2 regions of the Kaistia sp. MMO-174 genome follow, and region 2 is predicted to be linked to the other one. Evidence: riboswitches for the same ligand, from Rfam matches in the RefSeq annotation. Region 2 holds a riboswitch; the other holds the start of a gene.
What was found. A riboswitch is a leader RNA that binds a small molecule or an ion and turns the genes downstream of it on or off. The one in region 2 is predicted to bind thiamine pyrophosphate.
Positions count from the first base shown of each region.

Region 1 (7,272 bases), on a different contig from region 2:
AGCGGGGACCGATCTCCCCCTTCACAGCCAGACGTTCAGCGTTGGTGGCGGACATGACAACTCCTCGGTGGGAACGTTGGAGCGACTATGCCACGCCACCGTCTTCAACTGAACCTGCACGATCAGGGCAGAACTTGTTCCGAATTGGAAAAGGTCGCCTACTTGCCGCGATAGCGCGCGATCCGGGTGGAAAAATCGCGCGCTGCCGCCGCAGGGTCTTCCGCCGCGATGATGGCGGAGACAATGGCGAGGCCATCGGCGCCCGCTGCCAGCGTCGGTTCGACATGCTCCGGCTTCAGGCCGCCGATGGCGACGACGGGCAGGCCCACCGTCCTCTTGACGCGACCGAGATGCTCGAAGCCGATCGGATCCGGCGCATTCGGCTTGGTCGAGGTGGCGAAGACCGGGCCGACACCGAGATAGTCGATCGGGCCGAGTTCTTCCGGCGTCAGTTCGTGCATCTGCGCCGCCGACAGGCCGAGGATGCGATCCGGGCCGATCAGCTCGCGCACCTTGGCGACCCGCATGTCGCTCTGGCCGACATGCACGCCATCGGCGTCGACCGCCAGCGCGACGTCGACGCGATCATTGATGATGAGCGGGATGCCGCGCGGCCGCAGCAGGTCGACCAGCGCCGACGCCGTCGCGACGAAATCGCGGGTCGAACCCTGCTTGAAGCGGTGCTGGACGAGCGTGACGCCGCCATCAATGGCGGCGCGGACGGTCTCGACGACGCCGCGCGGCCCGGCAAGATCCTCGTCGGTGACGAGATAGAGCGAAAGATCGAAAGGACGGCTCATCAGACATTCACCTCTTCAACGGTCTTGATCGTGGCGTAACGCTCGAGCATGCCGGCATCGGCGGCGTGGAGCGCATCGCACAGTTCGGCGGGAAGGTGTCCCGGCCCGGTCACGCGCGCAGCGGCCGCGGCGCCGGCGGCGCCATAGACGGCGAGCGCCGCCACGGCGGCCTCGAAGGGCGGACGCACGGCCGCGAACGCCGCCACGGTCGCCGAAAGCGCGCAGCCGAGAGCGGTCGAAAGCGGCATCAGCGGACTGCCGCCGGTGACTGCCACCACCGTATCCCCGTCCGTGACGTAGTCGGTCTCGCCGGTGATGGCGACGACCGCGCCGCTGGCGCGCGCCAGCGCCTTGCCGGCTGCGAGCGCCGCATCGGACGAGGCGGTCGAATCGACGCCCTTGCCCCCTGCCCCGGCGGCTCCCGCCAGGCTCATGATCTCGCTCGCATTGCCGCGGATGATCGCCGGGCCGGCCCGGCTCATCTCGACGGCGAAATCGGTGCGGAACTTCGTGGCGCCGCAGCCGACCGGATCGAGGACCCAGGGCTTGCCGAGCGCCACCGCCTGCTTCACCGCGCGGCGCATGCCCTCGATCCATTGCGGCGACAGCGTGCCGATATTGATCACCAGCGCGCTGGAGATCGCGACGAACTCGTCGACCTCCTCGGCGGCGTGCACCATGGCCGGCGACGCGCCGACGGCGAGCAGCACATTGGCCGAGATCGTCATGGCGACGTAATTGGTGATGTTCTGCACGAGCGGACGGGCGGCGCGCATGGCTTCGAGCGCGCCGGCGGCGTCGGCGACCGTCAGGTGGCGATGTTGGGTGGGAGACAAGAATGGACGTCCTTTGCTGTGACGCAGGACGGAACGATGGCAAGGTCATCCAGGTGCGGAAGCATCCAGGCGCTTGACTCAATCCCTCCGCCGGCATGATCCGGATCAGGTTCGCGGGTTAGTCCAAAGACCTCTCAGCCAGGATCCGCCGGAAAATCCGATGGATCAGGGCACCCCGATGAGACGAGCGGACCCTATCACGGCTTGGCATCCAGGCAAGGGGCAAGCGGTCGTCAACGGACCTGCCGGGCCCTTGTGACCGCGGTCACGGCGACCTAACCTCGGGGCCTGCTAGCTTTCGCCTTTGCAATCCGCGTCCGGGCCGAGGCCTCGGCCGCCGCACGAGACCCGCCGCATGCTCCAGCCCTATCCCGGCCGCCAGCAGTTTTCCACGCAGGCCCTGCCCGCGAAGGACCGATTCCCCGTTTTCTGCGAGGAGATCGTCCGCCGCGCCGTCGCGCTCGACATCGTCCGCCACGACGACAGCCCGTTCGAAGGCGAGATCGAGCTCTGCCAGGCCGGCCCTGTCGATATCGCCATCATCTCCACCTCGCCGGCGAGCTATCTGCGCACGCCGAGCCTGGTGCGAGACGGCAACGACGCGCTGTTCGCCTTTCTCTGCGTCGAGGGACAAATGATGGCGACGCAGGGCGAGCCGCGCCGCATCGCTCCCGGCGACGGCCTTCTCTGCGACAGTTCGCAGACCGGCGGACTGCGCATGGAGACGGCGACGCGCTACTGGGGCGTGCGCACCTCGCGCGCCCACATCGCAACCCTGACGCCGCGCATCGACCGCCTCGCCGGCGCGCCGCTCGGCGACCATGCCTTCGCGCTGCGCCTGCTCACCAGCTACCTCGAAGGCCTGTTCAGCCATGGCGCGCCACTCGGCAATACGACCGCGCGCGTCTTCGGCGAACATCTCGTCGACCTGATCGCCGTCGCGCTCGGCGCCAGCGGCGAGGCGCGCGAGCAGGCCGAGGCCGGCGGCGTCCGCGCCGCCAGGCGCGCCACCATCCTGCGCGCCATCGAAAAGGAGAGCCACGACCCGAAGTTCAGCGCCGCCCGCCTGGCGGCGCGGCTCGGCATCACGCCGCGCTACGTTCACGTGCTGCTGGAAGAAACCGGCCAGACCTTCGCCGAGCATGTGCTGAACGCCCGTCTCGCGATGGTGCTGAAGCGCCTGCGCGACCCTGACGCCCGCCATATGAAGATCATCGAGATCGCCAGCGAAGCTGGCTTCACCGATCTCTCGCATTTCAACCGCAGCTTCCGCCGCCGCTTCGGCGACACCCCGACCGGAGTGCGGGCGATGAAGGCGCGCCTCTGGCTAGAGGCCTGACCAAGGCCTGCGCGATCGCCGAAGGGATGGAGCGGCGACGCGCAAAGGACTAGCGTGGCAGGGCCATGGCGACGGAGCGAGGGGCATGAACAAGAGCCGGATCGAGGCGTTCAGCGACGGCGTCATCGCCATCATCATCACCATCATGGTGCTGGAACTGAAGGTGCCGCACGAAGCGGACATCCACACGCTGCTGCCGCTGCTGCCGGTCTTTCTCAGCTATGTGCTGAGCTTTGTCATGATCGGCATCTACTGGAACAACCACCATCACATGTTCCACGCCGTGCGGCATGTGCGCGGCGGCGTCCTCTGGGCCAATCTGCACCTGCTGTTCTGGCTGTCGCTGATGCCCTTCACCACGGCCTGGATGGGCGAGAACCACATCGAATCCGTACCGGTCGCCGTCTATGGCTTCGTGCTGATGATGTCCGGCATCGCATACTACATCCTCGCCCGTGCGCTGATCCGCCTCGAGGGCTCGGAGTCGCCCATCGCGATCGCCTTCGGCAAGGACAGAAAGGGCCGGATCTCGGTCGCCATCTACGCGGCCGCGATCGCCCTCGCCTTCCTGAGCCCGTGGATCGCGATCGGCTGCTATGTGGCCGTGGCGCTGATCTGGCTGGTGCCGGACCGCCGTGTCGAGCGCGTGCTGCTCGCCGCCCATCCCGGCCAGGCCCCACCGGAACGATAGCGCCCGGCAACGCCGCACTATTTGCAGCCAAAGGCCCCGGTTGGGCGTATGATCACGCCATGTACCTCCAGTTTCCGAACCGAAGCCGCAGTTACAGCCCCTCGCATCACCGGATCCAGTTCTGGGGCTATGACAGCGCGCTGGAAATCTCGTTCTTCCTGGAAACGGATGCCCTCGCGCGGATTGATCCGGGCGGCGGACTGGACGAGGCGGCGGCGCTGCAGGCCTTCGACGCCAACCGGGCGCGGATCGAACGCGCGGCCGAGCGGGTCTATTCCCGCCATGCGCAGGGATCCTACCTGCTGACCGCCGACGATCTTTGAGGGATCAGGCGGGAAGCCCCGCCGGTTTCGGGCCGCCATAGGCCCAGTCCAGCAGTTCGATCGTATGCACGACCGGCACCCCGCCCGAGAGCTGGGTGATGCAGCCGATGTTGCCGGTCGCGACGACATCCGGCGCGACCTTGGCGATGTTGCCGAGCTTGCGCGCCTTCAGCTGCTGGGAGAGCTCCGGCTGCAGCATGTTGTAGGTACCGGCCGATCCGCAGCAGAGATGTCCCTCCGGCACGTCGCGCACGGTGAATCCAGCCTTCGACAGCAGCGTCTTCGGCGTCGTCTTGATCTGCTGGCCATGCTGCATCGAGCAGGCGGAGTGGTAGGCGACGGTCAAAGGCTTGGGAGCGGCAACCGGCGCCAGCTTCAGGCTCTCGAGATATTCCGTGATGTCCTTGGCGATCGCCGAAACCCGCTTCGCCTTCTCGGCGTAGGCGGCGTCCTCGCGGAACATGAAGCCGTAGTCCTTGATCGTCGTGCCGCAGCCGGACGCCGTGATAATGATGGCGTCGAGCCCCTCGCCATCCATCTCGGCGATCCAGGCGTCGATCGTCCGCTTCGCCGTCTCGTGCGACTGCTCGGATTTGCCCATGTGGTGGGCGAGCGAACCGCAGCAGGTCTCCCCCCTGGCGATCACCACCTCGACACCGACCCGGTTCAGCAGGCGGATCGTCGCCTCGTTGATGCCGGGATCGAGCACCGGCTGGACGCAGCCCGAAAGCAGCGCCACCCGGCCGCGCTTCTCGACCTGGGTCGGGAACGTGCCCGGCCCCTCCGAAGCGGTGCGACCATGCGGGAAGCGCGGCGCCAGCTTCAGCATGGCGCTGATCCGCTTGAAGCCCGGCACCTTGCCGATCGGGCCCGCGAAGGGACGCGCCATGGCGGCGCCGACAAGCGCCAGGCGAAAGCGATTGCGATAGGGCAAGATGCCCGCGATCGCGGTGCGGATCACCTTGTCGGCGAGCGGGCGGTCATAGGTCTCCTCGATATGCGCGCGGGCATGATCGACGAGGTGCATGTAGTTCACGCCGGACGGACAGGTCGACATGCAGGAAAGGCAGGACAGGCAGCGATCGACATGCTTGACCACCTGCTCGTTGGCCGGCTTGCCGCCCTCCAGCATGTCCTTGATCAGGTAGATGCGGCCGCGCGGACTGTCGAGTTCGTCGCCAAGCAGCACATAGGTCGGACAGGTCGCGGCACAGAAGCCGCAATGGACGCAGGTTCGCAGGATCTTCTCGGATTCGCGGACATCCGGATCGGCGAGCTGGGCAAGGGAGAAGGAGGTTTGCATGGATCACTCTGCCGCTGCGGGCGGTGTTGAGAAGGGTGCCGGATCGTGCTTGCGCAACCCCAGGCCATCTGGCATTGGCGAGGCGCGCGAAATCTCTTCAGCGCATTCAAGGGAATAGCTATGCAGCATCGCCTGTGGGCCGCCGTCGGAGCGGCCTTCTTCACGTCTCTCGTTCTCGCCGGCACCGCCAGCGCCGAGAACCGCCAGGTGAAGATCATCAACGAAACCAGTTCCGACCTCAGCGAATTCTACGCTTCGAACGTCGGCGCCAAGGATTGGGAAGAGGATATTCTCGGCGACGACGAGGTTCCCGCTGGCGGATCGGTCACCATCAACATGGATGACGGCAGCGGATACTGCAAATTCGACTTCAAGGGCGTCTTCGCGGATGACAGCGAAGTGGTCGAGGAAGGCATCGACGTTTGCGAGGTGGGCGTCGTCCGCTTCACCGAATAGAACGGCTGCGGCCCCGGCGCTTTGCCGCGCCGGCGGCCATCCCATTCCTGTTCCAGCCTCCGGCATGGCTCACATCCTTCCCGGATTGAGCACCCCGGCCGGATCGAAAGTCGCCTTGATCAGGCGGCTCATCGCGGCGACCGCCGGCTCTTCCGGCTCGAAGACGGGCACGGTCGCCCGCAGCGTCGGCGAACCGCGCACCAGCATGGCATGACCGCCCACGGCCGTGACCGCCGCCCGCACCACCGCGGCGCCGCCATCGCCCTCTCCCGGCGCGCTCGCCCAGACCAGACCGCCGCCCCAATCATAGACGAGCCGGCTCCCCAGCGCGGCGGCGAGCGCGTCGCCCACCTTCGGACCGTCGGTCGGACGGACTGAAATCCGCCAGATCGCCGCCTCATGCGGAACCTCGAGCGCCTCGACGTCACGGATGCCCTTCCAGAGCACGCGCGAGGCCTCGGCGGCGATGATGTCAAAATTGCCGAAGGGCTTCAGGACCTGATCCAGCCGCTCGCTGCGATAGCGGACGGAAGCCTCGAAGCCTTCCAGCCGCAGCAGCGTCCGCGCCGGCATGCCGTCCGTGGCCGGCAGATGGGCAGCGGCCGTCACCTCGAAGGGCGTGCCGAGCGCCGCCGTCAGCGCCGCGACGCCGCGCTCGGACGACAGCCCGCTCAGAAGCAGCGTCCGCTCCGTCTCCGCCTCGGGAACGAGCTTGTATGTGACCTCGGTCAGAACTCCGAGCGTGCCCCAGGAACCGGCCAGCAGCTTGACGAAATCATAGCCGGTCACATTCTTCATGACGCGGCCGCCGGTCTTGATCGTCTCGCCGCGGCCGGTGGTGGCGCGCACGCCGATCAGCGAGTCGCGCGCGGCGCCGGCATGGATGCGGCGCGGGCCGGAGCTGTTGGAGGCGGTCATGCCGCCGATCGTCGGCGTGCCGTGACCGCCGAGCAGCTGGCGATAGTCGATCGGCTCGAACGGCAGGCGCTGCCGGTTGGCGGCGAGCGTCTCCTGGATCTCGGATAGCGGCGTGCCGGCACGAGCCGAGATCACCAGTTCCGAGGGCTCGTACAGCGTGATGCCGGTCAGGAGCTGCGTCGACAGCGCGCGCTCGGCATGGACGGGCCGGCCGATCGGCCGCGTGCCGCCGCCGTGAATGGCCAGCGCGCTGCGCGACTGCGCCGCTTCATGCACGATCGCCTCGATCTCGGCCTCGTTGTCGGGGAGAAGGATCGACGTCATCGGCGGACTTCCTGCAAGACGGGCATTTCGGGCATCAGACGGGGCGTCCCGCGAGCGGGAACACCTTGTGCGGGTTGAGCAGCCATTGCGGATCGAGCGCGGTCTTCACCCGCATCTGCTGGTCGAGATCGATGGTGTTGAACTGATAGGTCATCAGGTCGCGCTTCTCGATGCCAACGCCGTGCTCACCGGTCAGGCAACCGCCGAGCTCGACGCAGAGCTTCAGGATGTCCTCGCCGCAGCGCTCGGCCTTTTCCTGCTCGGCCGGGTCGTTGGCATTGA
Region 1 covers NZ_JBBCUO010000001.1:769,550-776,821, reverse strand. Annotated here, with positions in the region: gene aceB (malate synthase A) at 1-55, opposite strand, end outside; gene thiE (thiamine phosphate synthase) at 159-800, opposite strand; gene thiM (hydroxyethylthiazole kinase) at 800-1,636, opposite strand; TPP riboswitch at 1,702-1,824, opposite strand; gene WFK98_RS03340 (helix-turn-helix domain-containing protein) at 1,992-2,975, shown strand; gene WFK98_RS03335 (TMEM175 family protein) at 3,061-3,666, shown strand; gene WFK98_RS03330 (DUF1488 domain-containing protein) at 3,726-3,989, shown strand; gene glcF (glycolate oxidase subunit GlcF) at 3,994-5,292, opposite strand; gene WFK98_RS03320 (hypothetical protein) at 5,413-5,748, shown strand; gene WFK98_RS03315 (FAD-binding protein) at 5,818-6,990, opposite strand; gene WFK98_RS03310 (FAD-linked oxidase C-terminal domain-containing protein) at 7,025-7,272, opposite strand, start outside.
Region 1: it holds a riboswitch for thiamine pyrophosphate, as region 2 does, so the genes downstream of both, thiM (hydroxyethylthiazole kinase) here and WFK98_RS21175 (ABC transporter permease) in region 2, are expected to answer to the same signal.

Region 2 (7,272 bases):
TCGTCGTGCATCCGGCCGCCGGCAACTGGACCGGCACGCTCGTCAACGCGCTGATTGCCCATTGCGGCGACAGCCTTTCCGGCATTGGCGGCGTCCGCCGCCCGGGCATCGTGCACCGGCTCGACAAGGACACGACCGGCCTGATGGTGGTGGCGAAGAACGACCGCGCCCACAAGCGCCTCGCCAACCAGTTCGCCGACCATGGCCGCTCCGGTCCGCTCGAGCGCGGCTATCGCGCCATCGTCTGGGGCGTGCCGTCCCTGCCCTACGGCCTCGTCGACGCCCCGATCGGCCGCTCGCCGGTGAGCCGGCTGAAGATGGCGGTGGTGAAGACGGGCGGCAAGGAAGCGATCACCCACTATACGGTCGAGGAGCGCTTCGGCGATCCCGCCAATCCGATCGCCAGCCTGCTCGACCTCCGGCTGGAGACGGGCCGCACCCATCAGATCCGCGTCCACATGGCCGCGATGGCGCATCCGCTGATCGGCGACCAGGAATATGGCAAGGGCTTCCTTACCAAGCTGGCGCGGATCCCGGAACCGGCCCGCAGCGCGATCGCCCGCTTCCACCGCCAGGCGCTGCACGCGTGGCTGCTCGGCTTCGAGCATCCGACGACCGGAGAAACGCTGCATTTTGAAAGCGATCCGCCGGAAGACCTGGCCGATCTGATCGAGGCCTTCAACGGACTGTGATCGGGTCGGACCAATCGGTCCTGTTAAACTTGTATTTCGTGCCTATATATCTCCATGCGGGCCAACATGGCCGCGATCGGCGTTGGCTTTCGGGGAACGCCGAAAAGAATGGAGGGGGCACGTATGGCTGCCAGAGCAAGTCTTCCTGTCATCGCGTCCGGCGAAGCCGGACTTTCACGTTATCTCGACGACATCCGCCGCTTTCCCATGCTCGCGCCGGATGAAGAATATATGCTGGCCAAGGCCTACAAGGAGCATGACGACCGCAGCGCCGCCCACAAGCTGGTGACGAGCCATCTGCGCCTCGTGGCGAAGATCGCCATGGGCTATCGCGGCTACGGCCTGCCGATCGGCGAAGTGATCTCCGAGGGCAATGTCGGCCTCATGCAGGCCGTGAAGCGGTTCGAGCCCGAAAAGGGCTTCCGCCTCGCGACCTATGCGATGTGGTGGATCAAGGCCTCGATCCAGGAGTACATCCTGCGCTCGTGGAGCCTGGTCAAGATGGGCACGACCGCCAACCAGAAGCGCCTGTTCTTCAATCTGCGCAAGATGAAGAGCCAGATCCAGGCGCTCGAGGAAGGCGATCTGAAGCCGCACCAGGTCGAGCAGATCGCCACCAAGCTCGGCGTCTCGACCGACGACGTCATCTCGATGAACCGTCGCCTTGGCGGCGACGCGTCGCTGAACGCGCCGCTTCGCGCCGATACCGAGGGCGGCGAATGGCAGGACTGGCTGGTCGACGACAGCGACAACCAGGAAACCATCCTCGCCAACCAGGAAGAGGCCGACAACCGCCGCCAGCTGCTGCGCGATGCGATGGGCGTGCTCAACGAGCGCGAACGCCGCATCTTCGAAGCGCGCCGCCTGGCCGACGACCCGATGACGCTCGAGGAACTCTCGGCCGAATTCGGCGTCAGCCGCGAACGCGTCCGCCAGATCGAGGTCAGGGCGTTCGAAAAGGTGCAGAAGGCGGTCAAGCGTGGCGCGCGCGATCTCGAGCGCAGCCACGCCGACGACGAACTGGCCGACACCGACGCCTGACCCGATCCGGCGTCGGTTTCGCGCGTTGCGTCCTTTCTGCCTACGCGCGTAACTTTCGACTTTCTCGACAAACGAAACCGTTGCGAAAGTTTCGCTGATGCTGTATGCGGCTAGAGGTGACTTGCCTTTGCGTAATCTGCGGCAGGCCCGATAGCTCATACAACACAGTGTCGAGGGATCATCATGGCGCGCCCGCGTCGCCGATTGACCGTCATTGCTGCCTTGGATGTGGTCGGTTATTCCGAGCTCATCCAGCGTGACGAGCTCGGCGCCATTCGCGAGATGCGCGCGATCTATCGCAGCCTCGTCCGACCCACCATTCCCCGATTCGGCGCCCACATCATCAAGACGATGGGCGATGGCGGCCTGATCGAGTTTCCGAGCGTCCTTGACGCGGTCGAATGGACGATGGCGTTCCAGAACGGCATGGCGGCGCGCAACGCCACCCGCGGCCGCCCGCCGATCGAGGTGCGCGCGGCGATCGTGCTCGCCGACCTGATCCTCACCGAAGACGACCGGTTCGGCGCCGCCATCGGCTTCGCCATGCGCCTGCAGGCCGCCGCGCCGCCCGGCGGCATCGCCATCACCCATTCTGTTCGCTGGCAGTTGCTCGGCGAACCGGCCGCCGCCTTCAAGCCGGCCGGCTTCCTGTCGCTGCGCAGCGATCACGAGGCCTTCGCCGACGGGGTCGTCGAGGAGATGACCGCCACGCTGTCGCGCGTGCGCGACATCCGCGTCGTCGCCCGCAATTCCGCCTTCACCTACAAGGGCAAGCCGACCGACGTCCGCTCGCTGGGCCGCGACCTCGGCGTGCGCTACGTGATCGAGGGCAGCGTTCGCCAGGCCGGTGAAACGCTGCGCGTCACGGCCCAGTTGGTCGAGGCAGAGACGGGCGCGCATCTGTGGTCTGGCCGCAAAGATGGCACCGTCCATGATCCGCTGACGTTGCAGGACGAAGTCGCCACGCTGGTCGCCGGCGCGCTCCGCCCCGCCATCCGGGCGGCGGAAATCGAGCGGGTGAGGCGCAAGGCGACGGAAACGCTGAAGACGCACGAGCTCGTGCTGCAGGCAATGCCGCATTTCTGGGCGCATCGGCGCGAGGACAATGCCGCCGCCCTGGCGCTGCTGCAGAAGGCACTGCTCGCGGATCCGCGTTCGAGCGCCGCGATCAGCCTGAAGGGCTGGTGCCTCAGTCAGCAGATCACCTATCTCTGGTCCGACGATCCGGCCGCCGACCGCGCCGAGGCGATTGCGCTCGCCGAGCTGGCGGCGGAGCTGGGCGAACCCGATCCGCTTGTCCTGACCGCGATCGGCGCCACCTTCTCGATCCTCAACACCGACCAGTCGCGCGCGCTGCAGTTCATCGAGCGAGCCATCGCGCTCGATTCGACCTTCGCCTGGGCCTGGACCCGGCTGGGCTATGCGCAGGCTTATTCGGAGCGGCCGGAACTCGGCATCGAGAGCTTCGAGAAGGCGATCGCGCTGAGCCCGGAAGATCCGATCCAGTTCAACGCCTTCGCCGGCATCGCGACCTGCCATTTCCTGCTCGGCAACTATGCCGAGGCGGCGCATTGGGCCGGCCAGTCGCTGCATGGCCGTCCCGGCATGGTCTGGGCCTATCGCCTGCAGGCGACCTCTGCGGCGCTCGCTGGCCAGACGACGCTCGCCCGCAACGCCGTGCGTCGGCTCCTGGCCGAAAGCCCGGGCCTGACGGTCGCCGGCGTCCGCGACGGCATCAAGAATCTCGCCGGCCCGCAGCTCGACCGCTACATGGAAGGCCTGAAGCTGGCCGGCCTGCCGGAATGAACCTCTCACGCAACCCTTGAGGTTCTACAGGTCTCGATCTCCAGCATCCTGAGGCGGCTTGCGCTGCAAGCCGTCTCGGAGGACGCACCACCTGAGAGGAAAATCTCCGTACCGACGCCGCCCTGCGTGCTTCGAGACGGCCCTCCGGCCACCTCAAAATACTGAGGTTAGTGCTGGGCGAAGGCCTCCCTCAGCGAGAGGTGACGGATTGCGCCGGCATATCGATGCCGATCCGTCCTATCGCGGCGCGATCGCGTAGCTGTCGATCGGCGGGATCGAATCGAGCAGCCCCCTCGCCTTCATGAACTCGGCAAAGCGGTCATAGCGGCCGATATCGAGGGCGGCAGGGCGCTTGGCGAAGCGCGGCAGCGTCGCCAGGAACGAGTCGCGGTTCAGTTGGTCATCCAGGTCCTTGTGCAACTTCAGGAACATCGCCAGCGCCTCTTCCGGATGGTTGGTCAGGAAGATCGTCGCGTCCTCGACCGCCGCCAGGAAACGGACCATGCGCGGGTCGTCGCGAAGCTCGTTGCGAGTGACGTAGATCAGCTCGTCATAGGCGGGAACGCCGTGCTCCTCCAGGTAGAAGGCGATGCCCGGCTTGCCCTCGAGGCCGAGCTGGATCAGCTCGACGTTGCGATAGCCGTCGATCACCGCATCGACCTGGCCAGACATCAGCGAGGTCGAGAGGTTGAAGTTGACGTTGACCATCTCGACATCCTTCTCGCTGAGGCCGACGGAGGCGAGGACGGCGCCGATATAGGCGTTCTGCAGGCTCGCCACCGAATAGCCGACCTTCTTGCCCTTCAGGTCGGCGAGCGTCTTGATCGGCCCGTCCTTGAGCGCGATCAGCGCGTTGAGCGGCGTCTCGATCAGCGTACCGATGCGGGTCAGCGGCAGCCCTTCCTTCACCTGCAGCATAAGGTCCGGCTGATAGGTGATCGCGATATCGGCCTGGCCGGCGGCGACGAGGCGCGGCGGCGCGCTGGCGTCGGCAGGCGCGATCATCTCGACGTCGAGGCCGTGCTTCTCGAAGAAGCCGCCCTCCTTGGCGATCACCAGCGGCGCATGGTCGGGATTGTAGAACCAGTCGAGCAGGACGGTCAGCTTGTCGGCCGCCTGGACCGGGCCGATCGTCAGGGCAGCGGCCAGGCCGAGCGCCGCGAGCCGGAGGAAGGGTTTCATCGACGTTTCCTTTGCAGGTCGAGGGGATTAGCGGATGGTTTCGGGCGCCCAAGGGGCGATATGGCGCGTGGCGATCTCGACCGCGGCGCGCACCAGCACGGCCATGGCGGCGAGAAGCGCCAGCGCGGCGAAGACGACGTCGGTCTGCGCCCTGCCGTTCGCCATCAACATGGCGTAGCCAAGCCCCGACGAGGCGCCGACCCATTCGCCGATCAGCGCGCCGACGGGCGCGTAGACAGCGGCGACGCGGAGTCCGGAGGCCAGCGCCGGCAGCGCGTCGGGGATGCGCAGATAGAGGATTTCCTGCCAGCGCCTGGCCCGGTAGAGGCGGCTCAGGTCGATCAGCCCGGCATCGGTGCGCGCCAGCCCGTCATGGAAAGCGGACGCGACCGGAAAGAAGATGGCGATCGTCGCCATGACGATCTTCGAGCCGATGCCGAAACCGAACCAGAGCACGAGCAGCGGCGCGATGGCAAAGACGGGAAAGGCCTGGGTGACGATCAGCAGCGGCATCAGGATGCGCCGGATCGCCGGAACGAAGGTCATGACCAGCGCCAGCGCGACGCCGGCGAGCGCACCGGTAACGAGGCCTGAGATCGTCTCGATCAGCGTGGTGACGGCGTCGCGGCGCCAGAGATCGGGCCGCTCGACGAGGGCGCGCCAGACACGCGCGGGCGGCGGCAGCATGAAGGGCGGCGGCGCGAAGACGACGATCACGATCTGCCAGATGGCAATCAGGGCGACGGCGACGGCGAGCCCGCGCGCGAGGCCGCCGGCCCAGCCATGCCGTCGCACAGTTCCCTCAAACTCTGCCCTTGCCACCATGGCGAAGCCGCTCCTCCGAAGATCGGACGAGGCCATGCGCATGGCGATGGAAACGAGCAGACGTCGTGAACCAGCTTCCCGTCCCTTCGCCGGCATGACCCGGATCAGGTTCGAAGGGTTCGGCCCCAGGCCATCTCAGCTCGCGTTCGCGAACACCCCTCGGAATGGGGCGAGCATGGCCGAGGATGCTTCCCCGTGCAAGGGGCCGGCAGAGCGGAGCTGCTATGCGGTGCCGTCGAGCGGGGTGGAGCCGAGGTGGACGCGAAGGGAGGCGGGCCGGCACTCGACGCGGAAATGCCGCGTCTTCACCGGCTCGCCATCGAGATTGACGTGCAGTTCCTCGTGCGAATCATATTCGATCCAGGCGCTGCGGGTCCTGATCTGGATGTTCTCGACGGCCGCCGCGCCCTGCCGCCACAACTGCGTGAAGGCTTCGAGCCGAGCATCGCCGGTGAGTTCCGGCAGGATGGCGAGGTCAAGCAGGCCGTCGTCGATGCGGGCTTCCGGGCAGAGCACGATGCCGCCGCCGGCCTGGCGGCCATTGCCGATCGCGAGCGCCAGGAAGCTGCCTTCCCACTCGAAGCCTTCGGCGCGGAAGCGGCCGCTATTGGCCGAGAGCTCGCGAAACCGGGTGACGCCGGTGACGACATAGGCGAGGCCGCCGAGCCGGCTCTTCAGCTCCGGATCGGTCTCGACGGTGACGCGCGAGCCGAAGCCGCCGGAGACGAGATTGACGAAGACGCGACCGTTCAGGCTGCCGACATCGATCCGTCGCGCCGGGGTCGTGGTGACGAGCCGGAGCGCCGCCGTCAGGTCGTCGACGGGAATGCCGGTGGAACGGGCGAAATCATTGGCGGTGCCGAGCGGCAGGATGCCGAACGAGCAGCGTTCCGGCGGCTCGGCCGCGAGCGAGGCGGCGAACACCTCGTTGACCGTGCCATCGCCGCCGCCGGCGACGATGCAGTCAATCGCGCCCTTGCGCGCTTCCGCGACGGCCTCGCGGGCGAAACGACTGGCGTCGCCCGCCTCCCAGGTCACGCGGACCTCGACAACATGGCCATCGGCGCGGACGGCGCCGACGGCCTCACGCACGCGCGGATCGCGCGCCGCCTTGCCATGCAGGATGAGCCGGACTTTCATGGTTCATCCCGCGAGGTTGGCGTGGCGCTACTTGTTGCCCCAGGCGGTCATCGCCTTGTCGAAGACGCGCTGGCCGGGTGTGCCCTTCTCGAAGGTCAGGATCGCGCGCTGGTCGTTGTTGTAGACGATCGGCAGGTCGATCCAGTTGCGCTCACGAAGCAGCGCGACGTTCTGCGCCATCGGCTGGGCGTCGTTCGAGAAGGCGATCCAGAAGAAGCCGTCGGCGACCTTGGCAGCGGCGCCGTCGAGCGGCTGGCCACGCGATTCCTCGGTCGGCTTCATCACCAGTGCCGGCACCGACTTGACGCCGCCGCCGGCGAAATTCGCCGGGGTATCCACGACAATCTCGACCAGATGGCTCGCCGGCAGCGCGCTGTCATTGTTCTTGCGGATGTTCAGCGTCACCTTCATGCCCTTCTCGGGCACGTCGAGATTGGCCTGGATCTCCGGGCCGTTCGGCGAATTGGCGTTGAACTTCCACGTCACATTGGCCGGAACCACCTTGACGTTCTGGGTGCCGTCGGTCGGCTGTTCGTAGAGGATTGCCTTCTGCGCGACGAGCGACTCATCAGCCGTTCCGGCCGCG
Region 2 covers NZ_JBBCUO010000006.1:94,685-101,956, reverse strand. Annotated here, with positions in the region: gene WFK98_RS21195 (RluA family pseudouridine synthase) at 1-692, shown strand, start outside; gene rpoH (RNA polymerase sigma factor RpoH) at 816-1,733, shown strand; gene WFK98_RS21185 (adenylate/guanylate cyclase domain-containing protein) at 1,917-3,539, shown strand; gene WFK98_RS21180 (ABC transporter substrate-binding protein) at 3,777-4,721, opposite strand; gene WFK98_RS21175 (ABC transporter permease) at 4,749-5,546, opposite strand; TPP riboswitch at 5,611-5,716, opposite strand; gene yegS (lipid kinase YegS) at 5,769-6,686, opposite strand; gene WFK98_RS21165 (hypothetical protein) at 6,714-7,272, opposite strand, start outside.